4 regions of the Stenotrophomonas sp. YJH_SMC_82 genome follow, and region 4 is predicted to be linked to each of the others. Evidence: predicted binding sites of a transcription regulator. Region 4 holds the regulator's gene; each other region holds the start of a gene.
The links. The regulator FliA, encoded in region 4, starts transcription of late flagellar genes. The targets are predictions, from matches to a motif close to TAAAGTTTNNCNNNCNNNGGCCGATAA.

Region 1 (3,076 bases), on a different contig from region 4:
AGCAGGGTACCCAGCGTGGCGTGTTGGAGATCCATGAGTGGGATGATATATAAGCGCTTATATATCCTCAATGCGGGGTGGATGATGGCGGTCTCCTGGATGCTCGGCGCGCTGCTGGCGACGGCCTGCCCGGCGCAGGATGCGGTGCTGCAGGCGGCCGCCAGCGCCGTGCAGGCGCAGTACCTGGACGAGGCGGAGGCCGCCCGCATCGCCGATGCCCTGCGCAGCTGGTCGGCGCAGCAGCGGTATGCGGGCAGCTGTTCGGATCCTGCTGCGTTCAGCGCACGCCTGAACCAGGACCTGGACATGTTCGATGGCCACTTCCACGTTGAGCGCGTGGACGCAGCTGCCGGCCAGGACGACTGGTTGATGGCCTGGCGTGCCGATGCCCGCAGCAATGGTGCCGGTGTGCGCGAGGTGCGGGTGCTGGAAGGCAACATTGGCTACCTGCGGTTGAGTACTTTTTACCCGCTGGATCTGGCGCGGCCGAAGTTCGCTGCGGCCTTCACGCTGCTGGCCGACACCGATGGCCTGGTGCTGGATCTGCGCCAGAACGGGGGAGGCGACGATGCAAGTGCCGACCTGCTGGTGCGCACGCTGCTGGACGCGAAGATCGGCGCGGTGCAGCAGCTGGACCAGCGTGGCCGGCGCACGCCGGTACCGCTGCCGCCTGCCAGCCTGCCTGTGTACCTGAAGCCGCTGGTGGTGCTGATCGACCGGCGTACCGGTTCGGCGGCCGAGTTCGTCGCCTATTCGCTGCAGGCCCTGGGCCGCGCGCGCATTGTCGGCACGCGCAGTGGCGGTGCCGCGCATATGTTTGGTGATCCTGTGCTGCTGCCCGATGGCTATCAGATCAGCATTCCCGACCGGCAACCGATCAATCTGCGCACCGGCGGCAACTGGGAAGGCACCGGCGTGAGGCCTGATGTGGCCGGCGGCGACGATCCGCTGTTCATCGCGCGGCAACTGCTGGCGCCTGAGAAGTCGTCAAGATGAACGCACGATTGCATGGCTGTCCTATCGCAGATGCGCGAATGCATGCCTAGAATCGAAGCATCCCGGTAGTTCCCGGGCGCTTCGAGTGAATGGACTCAATGAAGATTCTGTTGACCGGCAGTTCCGGGCGCATCGGGCGCGCGATCTTCGGTGCGTTGGCGGCCGCCCACGAAGTGGTGGGGCTGGACCGCAGCCCGTTCGCCACCACGCGCATCATTGCCGATGTCACCGATCGCCAGGCGGTCACGCGTGCGGTGCAGGGCGTGGACGCGGTCATCCATACCGCGGCCCTGCATGCTCCGCATGTCGGCCTGGTGCCGGACGCGGTATTCCAGCAGATCAACGTGGAGGCAACCGCGCACCTGCTGCAGGCCGCACGCGAAGCCGGCGCACGGCGTTTCGTGCTGACCAGCACCACCGCGCTGTACGGCCATGCCGTGGTAGCCGGTGGCTGCCGTTGGATCGACGAAGACACCGAGCCACTGCCGCGCACGATCTACCATCGCACCAAGCTGCAGGCCGAGACCCTGGCTGAAGCTGCCGCCACGCCGGGCTTCAGCGTTCGCGTGCTGCGCATGGGCCGGTGCTTCCCGGAACCGCCCGAGCGCATGGCGATGTTCCGCCTGCATCGCGGCATCGACGCCCGCGATGTGGCCAGCGCACACGCTGCACTGCTGCTCGACGAAGGCGCCCGATTCGCCCGCTATCTCGCCTGCGCACCGACGCCGTTCCGGCGCGAGGACTGCCTGGAACTGGCCACCCACCCGCGCAGCGTGCTGGCCCGTCGCGCGCCGCAGCTGCTGGCCGAGTTCGAACGCCGTGGCTGGCCGCTGCCATTGAGCATCGACCGTGTCTACGACAGTGCCCGCCTGCGCAGTGAGCTGGGCTGGCAACCGTGCTTCGGGCCGGACGACGTGCTGCAGCAGTATGCCGTCGGCAGCATCGAGGTACTGCCGCGCGCGCAGTGGATCAAGGACCGCGTGGCCGAGTGAGGCCATCGCGACGGACGGGTGGCTGACCCGACCCTGAGCAGATTCAGGAATGTGCAGGCCGGTCGCCTCAACCTCGTTGGCGGGCGGCCGCTAACCCGGTGCGCTTCCAGCGCCGGGCCCGCCCGGCGGCCGGTGGCCTGCGCGACGGATCGCGCGCCTGCGCGGTGCCTTCGTGGTGCCGGTCGTCCTGAACTGCCTTGCGGACCCTCCCATGCCTTCTTCCCGTTCCGCCGCTGCCCGCCGCCCGGGCAGCATCGCCCACAAGCTGATGCTGGGCACCGCTGCGATCGCGCTGCTGTGCTTCGGCCTGACCGCGTTCCTGATCTACCGACAGGCCAGCGCCAGCCTTATCAGCGCCTCGCGCCAGACCATGACCAGCGAGGCGACCGCTGAGGCGCGCCAGGTGGCGGCCGATCTGGGCACCGCCTTTGCCAGCAACGATGCCATGGTTGAAAGCGTGCTGGCCCAGCGCGCCCGTGGTGACGTGCCCGACCGCGCCAGCCTGGCGGCGGTGCTGGGCGAGCAGCTGCGCGCCCATCCCGAATGGCTGGGCAAGAGCACCATGTGGGAGGCCGATGCCTTCGACGGCAAGGATGCCGAGTTCGTCAACACCGAGGCGCACGATGCCACCGGCCGCTACATGAGCTACTGGGCCTGGCAGGAGGGCAAGCCGCAGCAGTCGGTGATGACCGATTACACCGAGACCGCCAGCGGTTCCGGTGACTGGTACATGGTGCCCAGCCGCGACAAACTGCCGAAAGTGAGCGAACCGTATGCCTATGACATCGCCGGGCAGCAGGTGCTGATGAGTACGCTGAGCACGCCGATCATCGAGAACGACAGGTTCCTCGGTGTCTTCACCGTCGACTTCTCGCTGGCAGCGTTGCAGAAGCACCTGGCCACGCTGAAGCCGATGGGGGCCGGCCGCGTCGAACTGCTGTCGCCGAAGGGCGTGGTGCTGGCCTCGGCCAATGCCGCCGAAATCGGCAAGCCTCGCAACGACGCACTGACCCGCAGCATGCTGGCCGAGATCGCCGCCGACCGCCCCTTCGAGGCCTTCAGCCCCGATGCGGCCGGCAACGTGCGCG
Region 2 (3,076 bases), on a different contig from region 4:
CAGCCGGCGGCACCGCGTTCGGGTTGGTGGCGTACTGGCGGTTGAGGTCCAGTGAGTCGGCGTCGGTCTTGTTGAGGTTGCCGTACAGGCGGAACGACAGGGTGTCGGTCATCGGCCCGCTCAGCTGCAGGCCGACGCGCTCGCTGCCGCCTTCGGCGCTGTGCTCGGGCACCAGGCCATACAGGTCGACCGCTCCGGTCAGGTCGCCGGTCGGGCGCTTGGTGATGATGTTGACCACGCCACCGGACGCACCGGAGCCATAGCGTGCCGCCGCAGGGCCGCGCAGCACTTCGATGCGCTCGATCATTTCCGCCGGCACCCAGTTGGTATCACCGCGGGTATTGCGCTCACCGCTACGGCCCATGCGCACGGCATCACGCGCACCGATGCGCTTGCCGTCGACCAGGATCAGGGTGTTTTCCGGGCCCATGCCACGCAGGTCGATCTGGCGGTTGTTGCCGTACTGGCCCGAGGCGCTGTTGCCGGTGAGGTTGACGCCCGGCATGGTGCGCAGCAGCTCGGCGATGTCGTTGGCCGGCGGGCGCTTGGCGATGTCCTCGGCGGTGATGGTCGAGGTACCCAGTGCCTGGCGGGCAATCTGCGAGGCGGTGACATGCACCGTGTCGATATCGGTGGCATCGGTTTCGGCCTGGGCGGTCAGGGCGCTTCCCGCCAGCAGGGCGGCAACGGCGAGCGCCAGCGGGCGCGGCGAAAGGACAACGGCAGGAGACATGATCTGGACCTTCTGGCAGGGCAACGGGGCCTCTGGCAAAGGGCTTGAGGCAACGACGAGGGGGAGGCGGAGCGTCGCTGCAGTCGCCTGCGGGCCGATCCGTGCGCGCATTCTCCCATCAATGCGAGTGATTCTCAAATGCGTTCACTCATTGCCGCCGCGGCGCCGACGTGCTTTGCGCGCCGTGCAACCCTGCATCGCGCATAAACTGACCGGCCAACCCGCCATCAACCGTGCGCCACCGCGGCCGATACCCGTGGTTTGCCGTACGCAGTCAGAGATCGACGTGGAACCACCCCAACTGGACGATGCCAGCCAACCGCTGGCCGAGGCCTGGCAGCACTGCCTGCAACAGGCCGGCCCTGCCGCCACCGCGCTGCTGCACGCCGCCGCCGCCGATGCCCCGCCGGCGCTGGCCCAACGCTTCTACGAGGTACTGCTGCAGGACGGGCGTGCACGCCGCTTCCTGTCCCACGATCAGGTCAAGCAGCGCCTGCAGCCGGCCATGCAGCGCTGGCTGGTGCAGTTGCTGACCACCAATGCCGACGGTATTGCCGGCGCCGTTGCCTCGCAGCGGGTGATCGGCGATGTGCATGCCCGGGTCGGTATTCCGGTCGACCTGGTCACCCGCGGCGCGCGCGTGCTCAAGCACGAACTGTTCGTGCGCCTGCACGACGACGCGCCCGACAGTGCCACTGCGTTCGCCGCCATCGACTGCCTCAGCGCGATCATGGACATCGCCATGGAAGGCATGACCCTGGCCTATACCCATGCACGCGAGCGCTCGACCCGCGCCGATGCTGCGTACCGGCTGTTCTCGCTGGTGCAGAACGTCGGCACCGAACGCGAACGCCAGCGCGCACTGCTGCTGGACTGGGAGAACGCCCTGCTCTACGCGCTCGCTGGCCACGTACAGGCCAGCGACAGCGCCAGCCTGGCCACTTCCGAGTTCGGCCTGTGGTTCACCCACAAGGGCATCCCCAGCTTCGGCGAGAGCAGCGAGACCCGGCAGGTCGGCCAGCTGATGGCCCGCATCGACAGCAACCTGCAGCGGGCGAGCAACGATGCCCCGGCACAACGACTGGCGGTGCTGCCGGCCATCCGCGAGGACCTGGCCGCCATCCGCACCCTGATGACGCTGCTGTTCGAGCGCATCGGCGAGCTGGATGCCGGCAGCGATGCGCTGACCAACCTGCTCAACCGCCGCTTCCTGCCTACCGTGCTGCGCCGGGAGATCGAGCTGGCCACGCGCAACCGCACGCCGTTCTCGCTGCTGCTGCTCGACCTGGATCACTTCAAGGCGATCAACGACGGCCACGGCCACGACGCCGGGGACCGCGCGCTGCAGCACGTCGCCGGCCTGCTCGGCCAGCTGACCCGCGGCAGTGACTACCTGTTCCGCTATGGCGGCGAGGAGTTCGTGGTGGTGCTGGTCGCGGCCAGCGAATCACAGGCCGCGGTGATCGCCGAAAGCCTGCGGCGGCAGATCGCGCAGTCACCGGTGGCATTGGCCAACGGCCAGGTACTGGCACTGACCGCCAGCATCGGCGTAGCCGGCCATGACGGCCACCCGGACTACGAGCGGCTGATGGCACGGGCCGATGCGGCGATGTACGAGGCCAAGCGCAGCGGCCGCAACCGCGTGGTAGTGGCCAGCGCGGACCTTGAGGAAGCACCGGGACGGCGTGCACTGCAGCGATGACGACAGGACAGGTAGAGTCGACCGCTGGTCGACTATCGCACGCAGCGCGGGATTTTTCGCACGCGGGGCGAAGAGCAGTCGACTGACAGTCGACTCTACCGACAGTCGACTCTACCGATTCGCCCGCCAGCCGATGCATTGGACGCCACCACCCGCCATGCTGCCCACCACAGCAGCGCCAGCGCCGCGATGCCTGCACCCAGCAGGCACACGGCAGGCCAGCCATGCCGGGCCTGCATCCAGGGCCCGGCAGCCGCACCGGCACCACTGCCCACTGCATAGAACAGCATGTACAACGCCACCAGGCGTCCATGCTGTTCTGCCGGTGCACGCAGCAGCAGCGCCTGGTTCGATACGTGCAGTGCCTGCCCACCGAGGTCGAGCACGATCACGCCCAGCAGCAGCAACGACAGCGACTGCGGCAGGCCCAGCAGCGGCCACCACGCGGCCAGCATCAGCAGCAACGCGCCAAGACTGACCCGACCGGCGAAACCGCGGTCCATCCAGTGCCCGACCCGCGCCGCCATCAAGGCGCCCACTACGCCGGCCAGGCCCAGTGCGCCGATGGCCGCGGTGGACCACTGCAACGGCGGCGCCGACAGCGGCAGCGGCACCGCCGCCCAGAACACGTTGAGGCCAGC
Region 3 (3,076 bases), on a different contig from region 4:
GCGCTGCAGGCCGGGGCCGAGCTGCGCTTCGGCCCGGCCGATGCCGGTGACTGGCGCGTGGCCGAGATCGCCGACAGCGAAGGCAATCGCATTGCGCTGCAGGCGCGCGTGATTCTGTAGGGCCGAGCCCATGCTCGGCTGCTGTTGACCCAGCCGCCAACGCTCATCCGAGCATCGGCCCGGCTCTACAGCGTGGCCGCGCGCGAGCGCTGCAGCCAGTCGTTGATCGCCGGGTCCAGCCGTGGGTCGTCCGGCAGCTGCATGCCGAAGCGCTGCTGCAACACCTCGCGCACGTCGCCCACATCGCGCAGCGGACGCTTGTCCGGTGCCTGGCCGGGACGGTACTCGGTGTAGTTGCCACTGCCGATGGTGCGTCGCCAGTCCGGCCCGGTCAGGGATGCGCGCAGCTGGCCGGGGAAACTGGAATCGGGATGGGTGCACACGTACCAGTTGCCCACGACGTTGTCGATCGGTGCCGGCGCGTGCAGGTCGAAGCGATACATCGCCCGCCAGCCATCGCCGGACTCGGCGGACAGCACGAAATCCCCCTCGCCGGGCAGGCGCTGCAACAGGAAGCGCTCGTGGGGCGTGGCCTGCGGCTGCGGATCATGCAGCCGCAGCGGTACGGTCGGGGTCAGGCTGCCGAAACCGGCATCCACCAGCCAGTCATCGCCGTCCACCTGCACACGCAGCAGCAGGTGGGTGCGTGCGGTCAGTTCGCCGTCCTGGGCGGCCAGCAGCACGCGCGCGCTCAACGGCTGTGCATCGAAGCCCAGCGCCTGCAGCAGTGCCAGCAGGCCGCCGTTGAGTTCGAAGCAGTAGCCGCCACGACGGTCGTCGAGCAGCTTGCGCTGCACGCTGTCCAGGTCGATCGGTACTGCATCGCGCAGCAGGCAGCTGAGGGTTTCGAACGGCAGCAGTGCGTTGTGGCGCTGCTGCAGCAGGGTCAGGCCCGCCAGCGTCAGCGGTGGCGGTGCATCCAGCTGCAGGCGTTGCAGGTAGCGGGGGACATCGAGCGTCGTCATGCGCGCGCCGGGCGGGGGAGGGAGATCTACTGTGCTCTCCCAACCGGGGTTGAGGTCAAGCATTGCGCGGGTGTCATCCCCCCGTCGCCTGTGCCGGGTACAAAGGCCGCGTCCGCCAGCAATCGGTGGGAGTGAACCAGGAGCGCCCTAAAGTTGCGCCATTTCCCGCCGATACAGGTGCGTCCTTCCGCCTGGAGCCTGTCATGTCGGCCGTCGTCCCCCACCTCCGGTCCCTGCGCATGCGGCTTGCCGCACTGCGCTCGGCGTCCCCCGGCCTGCTGCTGTGGCTGCAGCCGCATCGGCTCAGTGTGGCCAGCAAGCTCAAGGCGACCCTGTGGGTCTGTGGGCTGGGCCTGATCGCGATCGCCGCCGTCTACGCCTGGACCGGCCATGCCAGCACGCAGGCGGCGCGCAGCCAGGCCAGCTACCAGCACGGCAGCGATCTGGCCGCGAGCGTGGCCACGCGGGTGGCCGAGGCGCGTCGTCTGCAGACCCAGTATGCACGTAGTTTCGACGATGCCGACCGCGCGCAGCTGCTGGCGACGCAGAAGGCGCTCCAGGCCGATCTTCAGGCGCTGCGCGCGATGCCGATGGATCCCGGCCGGCGCGAGGCGCTGCGGGCACTGACCGAAGCCGCCGGCGCGTTCTCGCAGGGTGTGGCCGCCCTGTTCGAACGCGTCGATGAGATGGGTCGTGGCGATGCCGGCCTCGCCGCGCAATTGCAGCAGGCCGCCGACGCCCTGCAGGCGCAGGTGGATGCGTTGCAGCGGCCTTCGTTGGCGTTGTCCCTGCAGAAGATGCGCCGCCAGGAGGCACTGCTGCTGCTCGATGGCGACTCCACCCATGCCGACCGTGCGAGCGAAGAAAAGCTGCCGTTCGATCTCGCACTGGTGGGCCTGCCGACCGATGCGCAGGATGCCCTTCGCAACGGCATGGAGGCCTATCAGGCCGCATTGCTGGGCTATACCGCCGCCCGCGTGGGCCTGGATGTAGAGGCGCAATCGCTGCTGGATACCGCCGCCGGCGTGGCGCCGGCGCTGGCCGCCTTCCAGCAGGCCCAGGTGGCGGCGCTGGCCAAGGCACAGGCGCGCCAGCAGGCTGGCGCACGCACCATGAGCGTGCTGTTCGCGGTGACCCTGCTGCTGGTCGCCGGTGTGTTGATCACCAGCCTGGTGCTGGTGCTGCGTGCGGTGCGCCAGCCGATCCAGGACACCCTGCGTTTCGCCAGCGACATCGCCGACGACCGACTCGACACCACCCTGCGCGTCTACAACGCCAACGATGAAATCGGCCAGCTGGCGCAGCGCCTGGTCGACATGCAGCAGCGCCTGCGCGCGCGCATCGAGACCGAGCGTGCCGTGGCGCGCGGCAACACCCGTGTGCGGCAGGCATTGGACAGTGCGCAGACCGGGCTGATGGTGATCGATGCCGAGGGCCGGGTGGCCTACGTCAATCCGGCACTGCTGCAGCAACTCGAGCGCGAGGCCGAAGATCTGGTGGGCAGCGATGCCGTGGGCCTGCATCCGGCGCTGGCCAGCCTGGCCGGCGCGCGCCAGCGCGAGGAGCGCGAGATCGGCCATGCCGGCGTGCGCTACCAGCTGATTGCCAACCCCATCATCGACGAAGGGCAGTTCCTCGGCGTAGCGGTGGAATGGCGCAGTCGTGCGCTGGAGACGCTGCTGGAAACCGAGGTCGCTGCCCTGGTCGATGCTGCAGCACGCGGCGACCTGCATGGCCGTATCGTGCTGGAGGGCAAGCAGGGCTTCGTGCGCAGCTTGTCGACCAGCATCAATCGCCTGCTGGCCACCTTTGAAACCAACCTTGGTGACCTGCAGGCACTGCTGGCTGCGCTGGCCCGCGGCGACCTCAGCGTGCGCATGGAGGGGGACCTGCAGGGCGTGTTCGCGCGCATGCGCGACGATGCCAATGCCACCGTCGCGCAGCTGGGCCGCATCGTCACCCGCATCCAGCAGGCCACCTCCAGCCTGGATACCGGCGTTGGCGAGATCGTCGCCGGCCATCACGATCTGTCGCAGCGCACCGAGCAGCAG
Region 4 (3,076 bases):
TCGGCGTCGTTCTGCGAGACCGCGTGGCGGTCCAGTCCCTTCAGTGCCGGCCCGGCCAGTTCCGGGGCGGTGCGATGCTGTTCCGGCGGCAGGCCGAGCGCGCCGAAGCCTTCATGCACGCGGCGGACGATGCCGACCACGCGACGGATGATCTGCCCGGTCAGGTCCTGGTAGCTCTGGGTCAGGGCGATCTCGGTCAGGTTGTGGCGGATGCGCTCCAGCTGCGCGTCCTGGCCTGGCTGCAGGCCTTCGGCGCGCAGCTGCTCGGTCAGGCTGCGGCATTCCTCGGCCAGGTCCAGGGTGCGGTGGGTGGCCTGTTCGGTCATCGCCACCACGTGGTCCAGGCGTGCGCACGCATCGTCCAGTTCGCCGGCCTCGCTGGGCACGGTCGGCAGTTCGCCCAGAGCCTGCCCCAGCTCGCGGGCCAGCCGCGAGAGGCCGCTCATCATCGGCTGCGTGCGCAGCGCGACCAGTCCGTCGATGCGTTGCCGCCAGGCGGCTTCGTCACCGGACTCCAGGGCATCCAGGGCTTCCTGCAGGCGCAGGGCGAGGGCGCTCTTGTCGACCGTGGTATCCATCAGGCGCTGGCCGCCAGGCGTTCGAAGATCTTGCCCAGCTTCTCTTCCAGCGTCTGCGCGGTGAACGGCTTGATGATGTAGCCGTTCACGCCGTTCTGGGCCGCTTCGATGATCTGCTCGCGCTTGGCTTCGGCGGTGACCATCAGCACCGGCAGGGTCTTCAGCTTGGCGTCGGCACGGATCGCCTTGAGCAGTTCGATGCCGGTCATCACCGGCATGTTCCAGTCGGTGACGACGAAATCGAAGGGCTGGCTCTGCAGCAGCGACAGCGCGGCATGCCCGTCCTCGGCTTCGGCGGTGTTGGTGAAGCCCAGATCGCCCAGCAGGTTCTTGACGATTCGACGCATGGTCGAGAAGTCGTCGACGATGAGGATGCGCATGTTCTTGTTCAAAGCAGAGTTCCTTTGTTGTTCATTCCGGGCGGCCGGGGGCAGTCGCCTCGGGGATGTTCATTCTTCCAGGCCGGCGTCGACGGCCTCGAAAATCTTCAGGCGGCCGCGCAGGCGCAGCACGGCCTGGCCATGGATCTGGCAGACCCGCGACTCGCTCACGCCGAGCACCGCGCCGATCTCCTTCAGGTTCAGCTCCTGCTCGTAGTACAGCGAGAGCACCAGCTGTTCGCGCTCGGGCAGGTGGCCGATGGCCTTGCCCAGCTCACGGCCGAACTCGCCGCGCTCCAGCACCTGCTGCGGGGTCGGGCCGCCCTGGGCGACGGTATCCAGTTCGCCCTGGTCTTCGATGCGCGACTCCAGGCTCAGCACCTGGCCACGTGCGGCGTCTTCCATCAGCCTCAGGTACTCGGGCAGCGGCATCTCCATCGCGGCGGCCACTTCGGTGGCGCTGGCGGCACGGCCCGTGCTCTGTTCCAGGCGGCGGATGGTGGCGGCGGCATCACGGGCACGGCGGTGCACCGAGCGCGGCACCCAGTCGCCACGGCGGATCTCGTCGATCATCGAGCCGCGGATGCGGATCGAGGCATAGGTCTCGAACGAGGCGCCCTGGTCGGCGTCGTAGCTGCGCGAGGCTTCGATCAGGCCCATCATGCCGGCCTGGATCAGATCATCGACTTCGACGCTGGCCGGCAGGCGCGCGGCCAGGTGGTGGGCGATGCGTCGCACCAGGTCCGAATGCTGGGCGATGACCTCGTTGGCCGCCGAGCGCTGGACTTCCCTGTACTGGTGGGCTGCGCCTTTCATGCGGCCACCCCACGCTGCTTGAGGATGCGTTCGAGGAAGAACTCGACGCCACCGCGCGGTTCGGTCGGTGCCTGCCAGCGCGCGGTGCGGCGTGCGATCTCGGTGATCGCCAGCGCCGACGGGCTGGATGGATAGGCCTTCACCACCGGCTGCTGGCGCTGCACCGACAGGCGCAGCCAGTCATCCTGCGGCACGCAGCCCAGGTAGTTCAGCGAGACATCGGCGAGGAACTTCTCGCAGACGCGGGTCAGCTTCTCGTACAGCACGCGGCCCTCGTTCGGGTCGCGCACCATGTTGGCCACCACCTGGATGCGGTCCACGCCGCGCTCGCGCGATAGCACCTTGATCAGTGCGTAGGCGTCGGTGATCGAGGCCGGTTCGTCACAGACCACCACCACGGTGTCCTGCGCGGCCTGGCAGAAGGTCAGCACGCCGTCGGTGATGCCGGCGGCGGTATCGACCACCATGATGTCCAGCTCGCGTTCCAGTTCGGAGAACACGTTGACCAGGCCGACATGCTCGGCCGGGGCCAGCTCGGCCATGTGCCGGCGGCCGGAAGCGGCCGGGACCACCAGCACGCCGTTCGGGCCTTCGACGATGACGTCGTCCAGCGAGCAGCGGCCGGCCACCAGGTCGGCCAGCGTAAAGGTGGGGTTCAAGCCCAGGATCACGTCGATGTTGGCCAGGCCCAGGTCGGCGTCCAGCAGCAGCGTGCGCTTGCCCATGCCCGCCAGCGCCACCGCCAGGTTGGCGGACACATTCGTCTTGCCCACGCCGCCCTTGCCGCCGGTCACCGCGATGGTGCGCACAGGGCCGAGCGGCTCGCTGCGGGTGGCCGACAGCGGGAAGGTCTTGGTCAGCTTGGCGTACTCACGCGACGGCATGGTTCAACTCCGGGTTGCAGGGCATATCGGCCGCTCGGCGCAAATCTTCAAGGCGAAGTACAAGATTGGCTGCACTGGCCCGGTGCAGGTCCTCCGGGACGTCCTGGCCATCGGTCACCCAGGTGATCGGCAGGGCGTGGTCCACGGCCACCGACAGGGCGTTGCCGAAGCGGCCGGTCTCGTCCAGCTTGCTCAGCACCAGGCCCTGCAGGTTGGCCGCACCGAAGCGGCGCACCACCTCGTCCATGTCGCCGAAGCTGGTGTTGGCCGGCAGCACCAGCAGGGTGCGCACCTGGCGCGCGGCGCGCAGCCACTGCAGCTGGGCGGCCAGGGCACGGTCGCGCGGGCCCAGGCCGGCGGTATCGATCAGCACCAGCTTGTAGTCCTTCAAGCGTTCCAGCAGCTGGTCCAGGTCGGT

Region 1: AC5P53_RS02355 (methyl-accepting chemotaxis protein) is a predicted target of FliA. The motif match lies at 2,056-2,082, and genes of this name have one in related genera.
Region 2: AC5P53_RS11110 (GGDEF domain-containing protein) is a predicted target of FliA. The motif match lies at 961-987, and genes of this name have one in related genera.
Region 3: AC5P53_RS01920 (methyl-accepting chemotaxis protein) is a predicted target of FliA. The motif match lies at 1,174-1,200, and genes of this name have one in related genera.

What each region holds. Positions count from the first base shown of each region.
Region 1 is NZ_JCAFSE010000001.1:507,382-510,457, forward strand. Features, by position in the region: gene AC5P53_RS02340 (MarR family winged helix-turn-helix transcriptional regulator) at 1-35, opposite strand, end outside; gene AC5P53_RS02345 (S41 family peptidase) at 85-996, shown strand; gene AC5P53_RS02350 (NAD-dependent epimerase/dehydratase family protein) at 1,095-1,988, shown strand; gene AC5P53_RS02355 (methyl-accepting chemotaxis protein) at 2,200-3,076, shown strand, end outside.
Region 2 is NZ_JCAFSE010000002.1:740,697-743,772, forward strand. Features, by position in the region: gene AC5P53_RS11105 (TonB-dependent siderophore receptor) at 1-733, opposite strand, end outside; gene AC5P53_RS11110 (GGDEF domain-containing protein) at 1,020-2,435, shown strand; gene AC5P53_RS11115 (MFS transporter) at 2,531-3,076, opposite strand, start outside.
Region 3 is NZ_JCAFSE010000001.1:416,263-419,338, forward strand. Features, by position in the region: gene AC5P53_RS01910 (VOC family protein) at 1-120, shown strand, start outside; gene AC5P53_RS01915 (arylamine N-acetyltransferase family protein) at 186-1,025, opposite strand; gene AC5P53_RS01920 (methyl-accepting chemotaxis protein) at 1,229-3,076, shown strand, end outside.
Region 4 is NZ_JCAFSE010000007.1:27,051-30,126, reverse strand. Features, by position in the region: gene AC5P53_RS20000 (protein phosphatase CheZ) at 1-578, opposite strand, end outside; gene cheY (chemotaxis response regulator CheY) at 578-970, opposite strand; gene AC5P53_RS19990 (RNA polymerase sigma factor FliA) at 1,028-1,774, opposite strand; gene AC5P53_RS19985 (MinD/ParA family ATP-binding protein) at 1,771-2,658, opposite strand; gene flhF (flagellar biosynthesis GTPase FlhF) at 2,645-3,076, opposite strand, start outside.